DNA from 3 places in the Streptomyces sp. NPDC050546 genome. Region 3 is predicted to be linked to each of the others. Evidence: riboswitches for the same ligand, from Rfam matches in the RefSeq annotation. Region 3 holds a riboswitch; each other region holds the start of a gene.
The links. A riboswitch is a leader RNA that binds a small molecule or an ion and turns the genes downstream of it on or off. The one in region 3 is predicted to bind cyclic di-AMP.

Region 1 (3,251 bases), on a different contig from region 3:
CGCGGGCTGCGCACCCTGCCGGTGGAGTTCACGCCCGCGCCCAAAGGTGACACGCCGTCAGGGTTGTGATCTTCACGTGATCTACGCGGCATTAACTTGTGACAAGTGATCGTCTGCCTATACGTTCACCCATCATCAGCGCGACCCAGGAGAACCTGCGCCGCGCAGGTCACTGCTGTCTTCGCGAAAGGTCTCCGTATGCTCTCCGGGAACGGTCGGCACCGTCGCCCCCGCCAGGCTCCGGCACTCCTCCTCGCGGCCGGAGTGACCGGCTCCGCCATCGCGATCCCGCTCCTCGGGGCCTCCGGCGCCAGCGCCGCCGACGGCACGACCTGGGACCGGGTCGCGGACTGCGAGACCGGCGGTGCCTGGAGCCAGAACAGTGGCAACGGGTACTTCGGCGGCCTGCAGTTGTCGCAGGAGGACTGGGAGAACCACGGCGGCCTCGACTACGCCCCGAGCGCCGACCTGGCCAGCCGTTCCCAGCAGATAGCCGTGGCCGAGAGAATCCTCGCCGACCAGGGAGCCGGCGCCTGGCGCACCTGCGGACTGCTCTCCGGCCTCGAGCAGGACAAGAAGTCATCCGATTCAAGCGACTCATCCGATTCTTCGGATTCGTCCGGATTGCTCGACTCTCTCGGCTCATCCCCTTCCCCGTCCGACTCGCCGTCCTCCGGCGCGCCGTCGACTTCGCAGGACGAAGGCTCCAAGTCCGACAAGTCGCCCGAATCCGGGGACTCCACCGCGCAGGACCAGGAGCCCGGCAGCTCCCCGTCGGCCACGCCCGAGGGTGGCAAGTCCGACAACTCACGGCAGGGCGACGAATCTTCGGCCCCCGCCGAGACCGGAACGGACACCGGCTCCGGCCGTCACCGCGGCCCCAGCGCCGACGAAACCCGCACGCCCGAGAGCGGCCGTACGGACGAGTCCACCGGCCGTCACGCCTCGCGCGGCGACGAGGGCTCCGACGACGCGTCCGACGGTGCCTACATCGTGGGTATCGGCGACAGCCTCTGGTCCATCGCCGACTCCCTTGACATCAGCGGCGGATGGCACGAGCTCTACGACGGCAACAAGAAGGCCGTCGGTGCCGACCCGAACCTCATCCGCCCCGGTGAGAAGCTCACCGTAGAGGGCGAAGCGGACGGGAAGTAGCTGTTCGGGCAGTGCGGAAACGGGGGCGGAAGTCGCCCCGAAACCGTGCGAGTTCGCGTCATGTTTCGCGGCGAATGTCCCGTTTGATGCCCGTGAGAGATAGATCTCAGAAGCCCTGATCGTCTTTGAAATTCGGCGGATCGCGTGGCTACGGTCGGGACCGCTCGTCACCACGAGCCCCGGCTGCCGCAACGCCGAATCCTGCCAGCGGCCGCACGGGAACAGTCGTCGCGTCAAGCGCCGTAGGCAGGAGCGGGGGACCCAAGGTAGGTGCCCGACCGGCCAGTTGCGCCGGAAGGGCTTGGGGTGAAGCCGTGTCCCGGGAGGGACGCGGCCGGGCAACTCAACCGGCCCGAACCCGACAGCTCACCTCGCAGGCGTCGGTGAGGGGATCCTTCCATGCTGTTTTCCAGCAAGGGCAAGCACCGCCGTCCGTCCAAGGCCAGCCGTGCCATCGCCGTCGCCGGTGTCACCGGCGCCGCTGTCGCCGCCCCGCTGATGGCCGCCGGCGGCGCTTCCGCCGCCACCGCCTCGGAGTGGGACGCCGTCGCCCAGTGCGAGGCCGGGGGCAACTGGTCCATCAACACCGGCAACGGCTACTACGGCGGTCTGCAGTTCTCCGCCTCCACCTGGTCCGGCTACGGCGGCACCAAGTACGCCGCCACCGCCGACCAGGCCACCAAGGAGCAGCAGATCGAGATCGGCGAGAAGGTCCTCGCGGGCCAGGGCAAGGGTGCCTGGCCGGTCTGCGGCAAGGGCCTGTCGAACGCCAGCGGCGGTGGCTCCTCCTCGGACGACTCCGGCGACTCCGGCAGCTCCTCGCAGCAGAGCGAGCAGAGCACCGAGTCCCGCGAGACCCAGCAGCAGCCGGCCTCCCGCTCCGACGAGCGCCCGGCCGCGAAGAAGACCGTCACCACCCCGACCGGCGAGAAGGTCAAGAAGGGCGACGGCGAGTACAAGGTCGTCAAGGGCGACACCCTCAGCTCGATCGCGTCGGACAAGAAGGTCGAGGGCGGCTGGGAGAAGCTGTTCCAGCTGAACAAGGACATCGTCGAGGACGCCAACCTCATCTACCCGGGCCAGCAGCTGCACCTGAAGTAAGCAGCGGCCCTCCGCCCCTCAGGGGGCGGCCCCCGTCCCCACGGGCTCCCCGCTCCGGTGCGTCTTCCCCCCGTACGCACCGGGGCGGGGTTTTTTCTGCCCGGTTTTTCCACAACCGTCTTTGTTCCGTTCGGAAACAATTTACGCTCGGTTCTGTCCATGGGGTGGGCGACCCGGTGGCCGATCGGCCGGAGCCGGTTAGGCTCATGTCGCGAGCCACCACGGCCCGCACCTCGCCGGGTCCCCGCGACCCGCGTACCCGCGTCACATAAGAAGGAGATGCTCGTGCCGTCCATCGACGTCGTCGTAGCCCGGGAAATCCTGGACTCCCGAGGCAACCCCACGGTCGAGGTCGAGGTCGGCCTCGACGACGGCAGCACCGGTCGTGCCGCCGTTCCGTCCGGCGCCTCCACGGGCGCCTTCGAGGCCATCGAGCTGCGCGACGGCGACTCGAACCGCTACCTCGGCAAGGGTGTGGAGAAGGCCGTCCTCGCGGTCATCGAGCAGATCGGCCCGGAGCTCGTCGGCTACGACGCCACCGAGCAGCGCCTGATCGACCAGGCCATGTTCGACCTGGACGCCACCGACAACAAGGGCTCCCTCGGCGCCAACGCCATCCTCGGCGTCTCCCTCGCCGTCGCCCACGCCGCCTCCGAGGCCAGCGACCTGCCGCTGTTCCGCTACCTGGGCGGCCCGAACGCGCACCTGCTGCCGGTGCCGATGATGAACATCCTGAATGGCGGCTCGCACGCCGACTCCAACGTGGACATCCAGGAGTTCATGATCGCCCCGATCGGCGCGGAGTCCTTCTCCGAGGCCCTGCGCTGGGGCGCCGAGGTCTACCACACGCTGAAGAAGGTCCTGAAGAGCAAGGGCCTGGCCACCGGCCTCGGCGACGAGGGCGGCTTCGCCCCGAACCTCGGCTCCAACCGCGAGGCCCTCGACCTCATCCTCGAGGCGATCAAGGAGGCCGGCTACACGCCCGGCGAGCAGAT
Region 2 (3,251 bases), on a different contig from region 3:
GGTGGTCAGGGCAGCCGTCGTCACGCTCTCGAGGACACCCGGCCTGCGCGTGTACGCCCGCCACCTGGTCCCGGCCCGCAGCAGCCGCAGGGTGAAGTCCGCGGCGAACATCAGCCAGGCCGCGCAGGCCAGAACCAGGGCGATGCGTGAGAGGACCTCGTACCCCGCCAGCTCAAGACCGACCGACAGGGTGCCGGTCGCCAGCACGGCGGCACTGGCCGCCGGAGCACGCTGCGCCCACCAGGCGACTGAGGGGGAGGGGCCGGGCATGGGGCCGATGCTAAGAGGCCCCGCGCGCGTTACGGGCAGGCCACGCGCGCGGGGTCACAAAAACCTGCGAGACCGGTCAGGCCGGCCGCACCACGCTGTGGATCGACGACTCGCCGTCGTAGTAGATCGACTCCTCGCGCACGTACGTGCCGGGCTTCGGAGCGTGGATCATCATGCCGTTGCCGATGTAGATGCCGACGTGGGTGACATCGTCGTAGAAGAAGACCAGGTCACCGGGCTGAGCGTCGGCCAGCGGGACCGTGGTGCCGGCGTTGACCTGGTCGTACGTCGTGCGCGGCAGGGTCACCCCGGCGGCCTTCCAGGCGGCCTGGGTGAGCCCGGAGCAGTCGTAGGAGCCGGGGCCGGTGGCGCCCCAGACGTACGGCTTGCCGATCTGGGCGCGGGCGAAGGCGAGTGCCTTCTCGGCCTTGGTGGCGTACGAGGAGTCGGGCGCGGTGGACGACGAGGACGAGCCCGTCGACGAGGAGGAGCCGCTGTCCTGCTGCTGGGCGGCCTCCTGCTGCGCGGCTTCCCGCTCCTTCTGCTGCTCGGCCTGCTGCCGGGCCAGCTCGGCGGCCTTGCGGGCGGCCTCCTCCTGCTTCTCCTTCTCGATCGCCGCGAGCCGCGCCTTCTCCTCGGCGGTCAGCTTCGACAGCAGCTCGCGCGCGTCGGCGAGCTTCCTCTGGACGGTCGCCTTGGCCGTCTTCAGGTCGCCCTGTGACTCGGTGAGCGTCTCGAGGCTCTCGGCGGCCTCCCGACGCTTCTCCATCGTCTCTGACTGCTGGGTGACGTAGTCGTCGACCGCCACCTTCTGACGGCCGGTCATCCGGTCCATCAACTGGGTCTGGTCGAAGTAGTCCTGCGGGGTGTCCGCGAGCAGGAACGTCGCCGTGTCCGGGGCGGAGGCGCCGGTGCGGTACTGGGCGGCGGCGAAGGTGCCCAGTTCCTCCCGCGCCTCGTTCAGCTTCTGGGTGCGCTCGGCGACGTCGTCGAGGAGGGTGTCGACGCGCTTGCGCTGCTTGGCGGTCTTCTCCTTGGCTCCGTTGTACTTCTCGGTCGCGGATCCCGCCTGACGGTAGAGGTCGTCTACCTTCTTCTCGACTTCCTCAAGGCTGGGCTTGTCGTCGGCCTCTGGGGCGGCGTTGGCCGACTGGGACAGCAGGGCCACGGAGGTGAGGGCCGCCGTCGCGAGGGCGGGGGTCCGTATGCCTGCAACGCGCGAACCCGTAGGACGCGACTTGCGGTGCGACGCCAAGGGAGGCGACTCCTTCCATGCTCCGCCTACCGGGTTAGCTGTCGGGTTCGGGCGGGTGGTTCGGAAGGGTTGCCCTACGGCCGTCTCCGGAAAGGGAGTCGGGCCGATTCACCCCGGGGTCTCGGTTGGGTCCCCGGCTCTGGCTGCCGCTGCGGCACGCCGGACTCGGCGGAGGCCACGCGGCCCGGCGACGTTCGCCGGTGGGGGTCGTGTGACCTCCTCGCACGGTAGCCAACTCGTGTGGCCCTTGTGAAGGTTGATGGGTGATATGCCCGATACATTTCCGTGACCTTGCTCATGAGTATCGCCGAGAGTGATCAATCGAGGGGGGTTGGTCACCATTCGGGAGTAATCGTGAAGGCCGTAGCGGCCTGTGATCACGCACACCTGGAGGGTGACAGGGGGCACTTTCGGCGATGTTCTCAGGGCGGCGGCGGGCTGTCAGTGGGGCGCCCTAGACTCGGAGAGCGATGAGCAGCCTCTTTGACGACAGCTTCCTGGCGGACCTCCAGGCCCAGCGGGGCCCCGCGGACGAGCCCCCGCCGCCGCCCGAGGACGATCACGGACCGGAGTCGGTCCCGGACGATCTGTTCGGTGGGAAGTTCGACGTGCCGCCGGACCGCGACGCCTACTACCGGGACGGTGCCGCGCGCCCGCCGGTGGATGCCGCCGCGCTCCTGGAGGGGCTGAACGACAACCAGCGCGCCGCCGTCACACACTCCGGCTCCCCGCTGCTCATCGTGGCCGGCGCCGGCTCCGGCAAGACCCGCGTGCTCACGCACCGCATCGCCCACCTGCTCGCCGAGCGGGACGCCCACCCGGGCCAGATCCTCGCCATCACCTTCACCAACAAGGCCGCCGGCGAGATGAAGGAGCGCGTCGAGCAGCTCGTCGGCCCGCGCGCGAACGCCATGTGGGTGATGACCTTCCACAGCGCCTGCGTACGCATCCTGCGCCGGGAGAGCAAGAAGCTCGGCTTCACATCGAGCTTCTCGATCTACGACGCCGCCGACTCCAAGCGCCTGATGGCCCTGGTCTGCCGCGACCTGGACCTCGACCCCAAGCGCTTCCCGCCGAAGTCCTTCAGCGCCAAGATCAGCAATCTCAAGAACGAGCTGATCGACGAGGAGGACTTCGCGGCCCAGGCCGGCGACGGCTTCGAGAAGACCCTCGCCCAGGCCTACGCGATGTACCAGTCGCGGCTGCGCGAGGCGAACGCCCTCGACTTCGACGACCTGATCATGACGACGGTCAACCTGCTGCGCGCCTTCCCGGACGTCGCCGAGCACTACCGCCGCCGCTTCCGCCACGTCCTCGTGGACGAGTACCAGGACACCAACCACGCCCAGTACGCCCTCGTCCGGGAGCTCGTGGGCACCTCCGAGCACCCCGTCGACGTACCGCCCAGCGCGGACGACCTGCCGCCCGCCGAGCTGTGCGTGGTGGGTGACGCCGACCAGTCGATCTACGCCTTCCGCGGCGCGACGATCCGCAACATCCTCCAGTTCGAGGAGGACTACCCGGACGCGACGACGATCCTGCTGGAGCAGAACTACCGCTCCACACAGACGATCCTGAGCGCGGCCAACGCGGTCATCGAGCGCAACGAGTCCCGCCGCCCCAAGAACCTGTGGACCAACGCGGGCACGGGCGCGCAGATCACCGGCTATGTAGCCGACACCGAGCACGACGAGGCGCAGTTCGTCGCCGACGAGATAGACCGTCT
Region 3 (3,251 bases):
GGCGAGGGGGAAGATCTCGAGGTCGGAGGAGCCGAGCTTGCGAAGGGAAGTCATGCCTCTCGTCAACGGCCGTGCCAGAGCGGCTCATTCCGGAGCGGACGCAAAGGTCCTGTAAACCAAAGACCGGCAGCCCTGACGTCGGGGGGTCGTCGTCAGGGCTGCCGGTGCTTCGACTGGCTTGTGGCGCTTACGGGGTCAGGCCCTTGCCCCGCAGCCACGCCATCGGGTCGATCCCGCTGCTGGAACCGCCGGAGTGAACTTCGAGGTGCAGATGGGCCCCGGTGACGTTGCCGGTGGCGCCGACGCGGCCGATGACATCGCCCGTGCTGACCTTCTGGCCGACGCTGACGCCGATGGAGGACTGGTGCGCGTACCAGATCTCCGTGCCGTCATCGAGGGTGAGGACCGTCTTGTAGCCGTACGAGCCGTTCCAGCCCGCCTCGGTGATGGTGCCGCTGTGCACCGCCTTGATCGGCGTGCCCGTGGGGGCGGCGAAGTCGAGACCCGTGTGGTAGCCGGAGGACCAGTAGGCGCCGGCCTGACCGAAGGTCGAGGTGAGGGTGTACGAGGAGGTCGGCAGCGTGAACTGCTTGGCGAGGGCGGCGAGCCGCTCGGCCTCGGCCTTCTTCTCGGCCGCCTCCTCCGCCTTCTTCTTGGCCTCGGCGGCCTTGGCCTTGGCCTCTTCCTTGGCCTTGGCCACGGCTTCCGCGGCCGCCTTCTCGGCGGCGTCGGCGGCGTCCTGCGCGGCCTTGGTGTCGATCTGGTCCTGCTGGTGCTCGACCTGGGCCATGATCCGGGCGCGCAGCGCCTCGCCGGCGCCGGAGGAGTTCTGCTCGGTGTCCGCTGTGGCCGTCGTGCCGAGGCCGCTGAGCGGAGTGGAGGAGCCCGCGGGGGTGTCGTCGTCCGAGATGAGGGAACCCACCGAGGGCAGGTCCGGCACGGAGATGGACACCGGCGGCTTACCGGTCTGGGCGCTGGCCATGCCGCCCGCGCCCACGGCGGCTATGACGCCGACGCCCAGGACGGTGGAGCTGCGGGCGAGGCCTCCGCCGCGCTGCTTGGTGACGCGATGCCGGCCACGGACGGGACGGATGGATTCCTCGGTGGGGTTCCACTCCTGGAACGGGCCCTCGTCGGTGCGCTGACCGCCGTAGCCGAAAGTTTCGGTGTCGCGCTCGTTCCGCGCGAACGGGGCCGCGGGGGCAGGCCGGTTGGACGCCACGTGGGCGTACTCCTTTCCTTCCTTCTCGCCTACCGGGTTAGCTGACGGGTTCGGAGCAGGAAGGTCTCCTACGCGCGTATACCGACCGTGCTTCCACGGCGGTTTACGCCCGATTCACCCCAAGTGGTGGTTCCCCGGTTCCCTTTCGGGATTCGGCGCGTGCGCACGGAGCCGCCTTCTGTGACGGCTGGGACGACCGCGCTGCGTTATCGAACGTTAATAGACCCGGGGAGTGGATTCCAGCGATTCCACTTGATCATTAACCTTTTTCGTGCGGACTTACCTGCCATGACCGGCCCAAATCGGGCGAGTTGCCCGTTCCGCAAGTGACTGCTGGGTATTGACGGCGTGTCAGTTGTTCTGCGGAGCGGCGCCCTTCACTCACGGGCAGTAACCGCGGTGCGGAAAGCAGAAATACACCGAGGGCCGGAACCCTTTCGGATTCCGGCCCTCGGCCTTCAGTAGCGGGGACAGGATTTGAACCTGCGACCTCTGGGTTATGAGCCCAGCGAGCTACCGAGCTGCTCCACCCCGCGTCGTTGTGATTCCAGTGTACGCCATCCGCGGGACCACTCTTGACCACGTCGTGCTCAGCGGCAGGATCCGCCCTCGCCCGCCCCTACAGCAGATGACGGTTCGGGGCCTTGGCCCGCTGCTCGTGCTCCGGGAGGACGACGACCTCCGCCCCGCCGGCCGCCAGGACTCCGCTGCCGTCGGCGCCCTGGACGAAGGTGTCCGGCTCGCGCCAGGCCGTGACCACGCGGCGTACGCCCGCGTCGAGGAGCAGCCGGGCGCAGGGTGCGGGGCGGGAGGCGCGGCGGGCACAGGGCTCCAGGCTGCTGTAGACCGTGGCGCCGGCGAGGCGCGGGTCGGACGGGTCGAGCTTCGCCAGGGCCGCCTCCTCGGCGTGCGCGAGGGGGTCGCCGCCCTCGCGGGAGTGGCCGCGGGCCAGTTCCGTGCCGTCGGCCGCGACCACCACCGCGCCCACGCTGAACGCCGTGTCCGACGGCGGGCAGAGGTCCGCCAGTTCGCAGGCGAGGGCCAGCCAGTGGTGGTCGGCGGCGATGGGGAGGGAGCCGGTGCCCGGGGCGGTGGGTTCGTAGCGCATGAGGACCACGTCCTCGATGCGACGTGTCTCCAGCAGCCGGAGCCGGCCGCCCTGGTAGCCGCCGGGCCCGAAGAGGCGGGGGGCCTTCGGATCGCCCACGAAGAGCGGGGCGAGGACGAGCTGGAGTTCGTCGGCGAGGCCCTGGGTGAGGAGCTGGGTGTGGATCAGGCCGCCGCCCTCGACCATGAGACGTCGTACGCCCCGTACGTCGTGCAGATGGGTGAGGAGCCGGCGCCAGTCGAGGTCGGCACCGAGGGGGACCACGTCGGTGGCGAGGCCGAGGGCCCGGGCACGCTCGGCGCCCTGGTCGGTCGTGTACAGGACCTTCTCGCCGCCGGTGTGCCAGAACCGCGCCTCCGGGTCGAGGTCGCCGGTGCCGCTGACGGTGACCTTGAGGGGGTACTCGGGTCGGCCGGCGGCCGTACGGGCGGCGCGGCGCTCGTCCGAGTTGACCAGCAGGCGCGGGTTGTCGGCGCGGATGGTGCCGGCGCCGACCAGGATCGCGTCGACGGACGCCCGGACCTCGTCGACCCGGTCGAAATCGGCCGGGCCGGACAGCAGCAGGCGTTCGGGCCCGGTGTCGTCCAGATAGCCGTCGAGGGAGACGGCGGCGGACAGCAGGACGTACGGGTGAGGCATCGACGCTCCCCGGTCGGATGGGACGGCGGACGGGCGGGACCTAGGGCATGTCCCGCCGGGTCTTGGTTCAAGTTTGAAACAAACCTACACTGGCGGCATGACGACTCGCTGGCTCACCCCCGAGGAGCAACGCGCCTGGCGCGCGTACATCGCCTCCTCACTGCTCCTGGAGGACGCGATCGACCGGCAGCTCCAGCAGGACGCCGGCATGCCGCACCTTTACTACTCCATCCTGTCCGTCCTGTCGGAGTCCCCCGAACAGCGTCTGCGCATGACCGATCT

Region 1: linked by a shared signal. The riboswitch ahead of ACIBK5_RS10440 (transglycosylase family protein) and the one ahead of ACIBK5_RS41595 (M23 family metallopeptidase) in region 3 are both predicted to bind cyclic di-AMP.
Region 2: linked by a shared signal. The riboswitch ahead of ACIBK5_RS13000 (NlpC/P60 family protein) and the one ahead of ACIBK5_RS41595 (M23 family metallopeptidase) in region 3 are both predicted to bind cyclic di-AMP.

Annotation. Positions count from the first base shown of each region.
Region 1 covers NZ_JBITGX010000003.1:521,616-524,866, forward strand. Annotated here, with positions in the region: gene ACIBK5_RS10430 (cytochrome P450) at 1-69, shown strand, start outside; gene ACIBK5_RS10435 (transglycosylase family protein) at 199-1,155, shown strand; cyclic di-AMP (ydaO/yuaA leader) riboswitch at 1,384-1,550, shown strand; gene ACIBK5_RS10440 (transglycosylase family protein) at 1,555-2,256, shown strand; gene eno (phosphopyruvate hydratase) at 2,542-3,251, shown strand, end outside.
Region 2 covers NZ_JBITGX010000004.1:430,577-433,827, forward strand. Annotated here, with positions in the region: gene ACIBK5_RS12995 (hypothetical protein) at 1-270, opposite strand, end outside; gene ACIBK5_RS13000 (NlpC/P60 family protein) at 347-1,525, opposite strand; cyclic di-AMP (ydaO/yuaA leader) riboswitch at 1,534-1,692, opposite strand; gene pcrA (DNA helicase PcrA) at 1,996-3,251, shown strand, end outside.
Region 3 covers NZ_JBITGX010000028.1:21,700-24,950, forward strand. Annotated here, with positions in the region: gene ACIBK5_RS41590 (aldo/keto reductase) at 1-54, opposite strand, end outside; gene ACIBK5_RS41595 (M23 family metallopeptidase) at 188-1,222, opposite strand; cyclic di-AMP (ydaO/yuaA leader) riboswitch at 1,234-1,390, opposite strand; tRNA gene ACIBK5_RS41600 (tRNA-Met) at 1,685-1,758, opposite strand; gene ACIBK5_RS41605 (dihydrofolate reductase family protein) at 1,842-2,969, opposite strand; gene ACIBK5_RS41610 (MarR family transcriptional regulator) at 3,067-3,251, shown strand, end outside.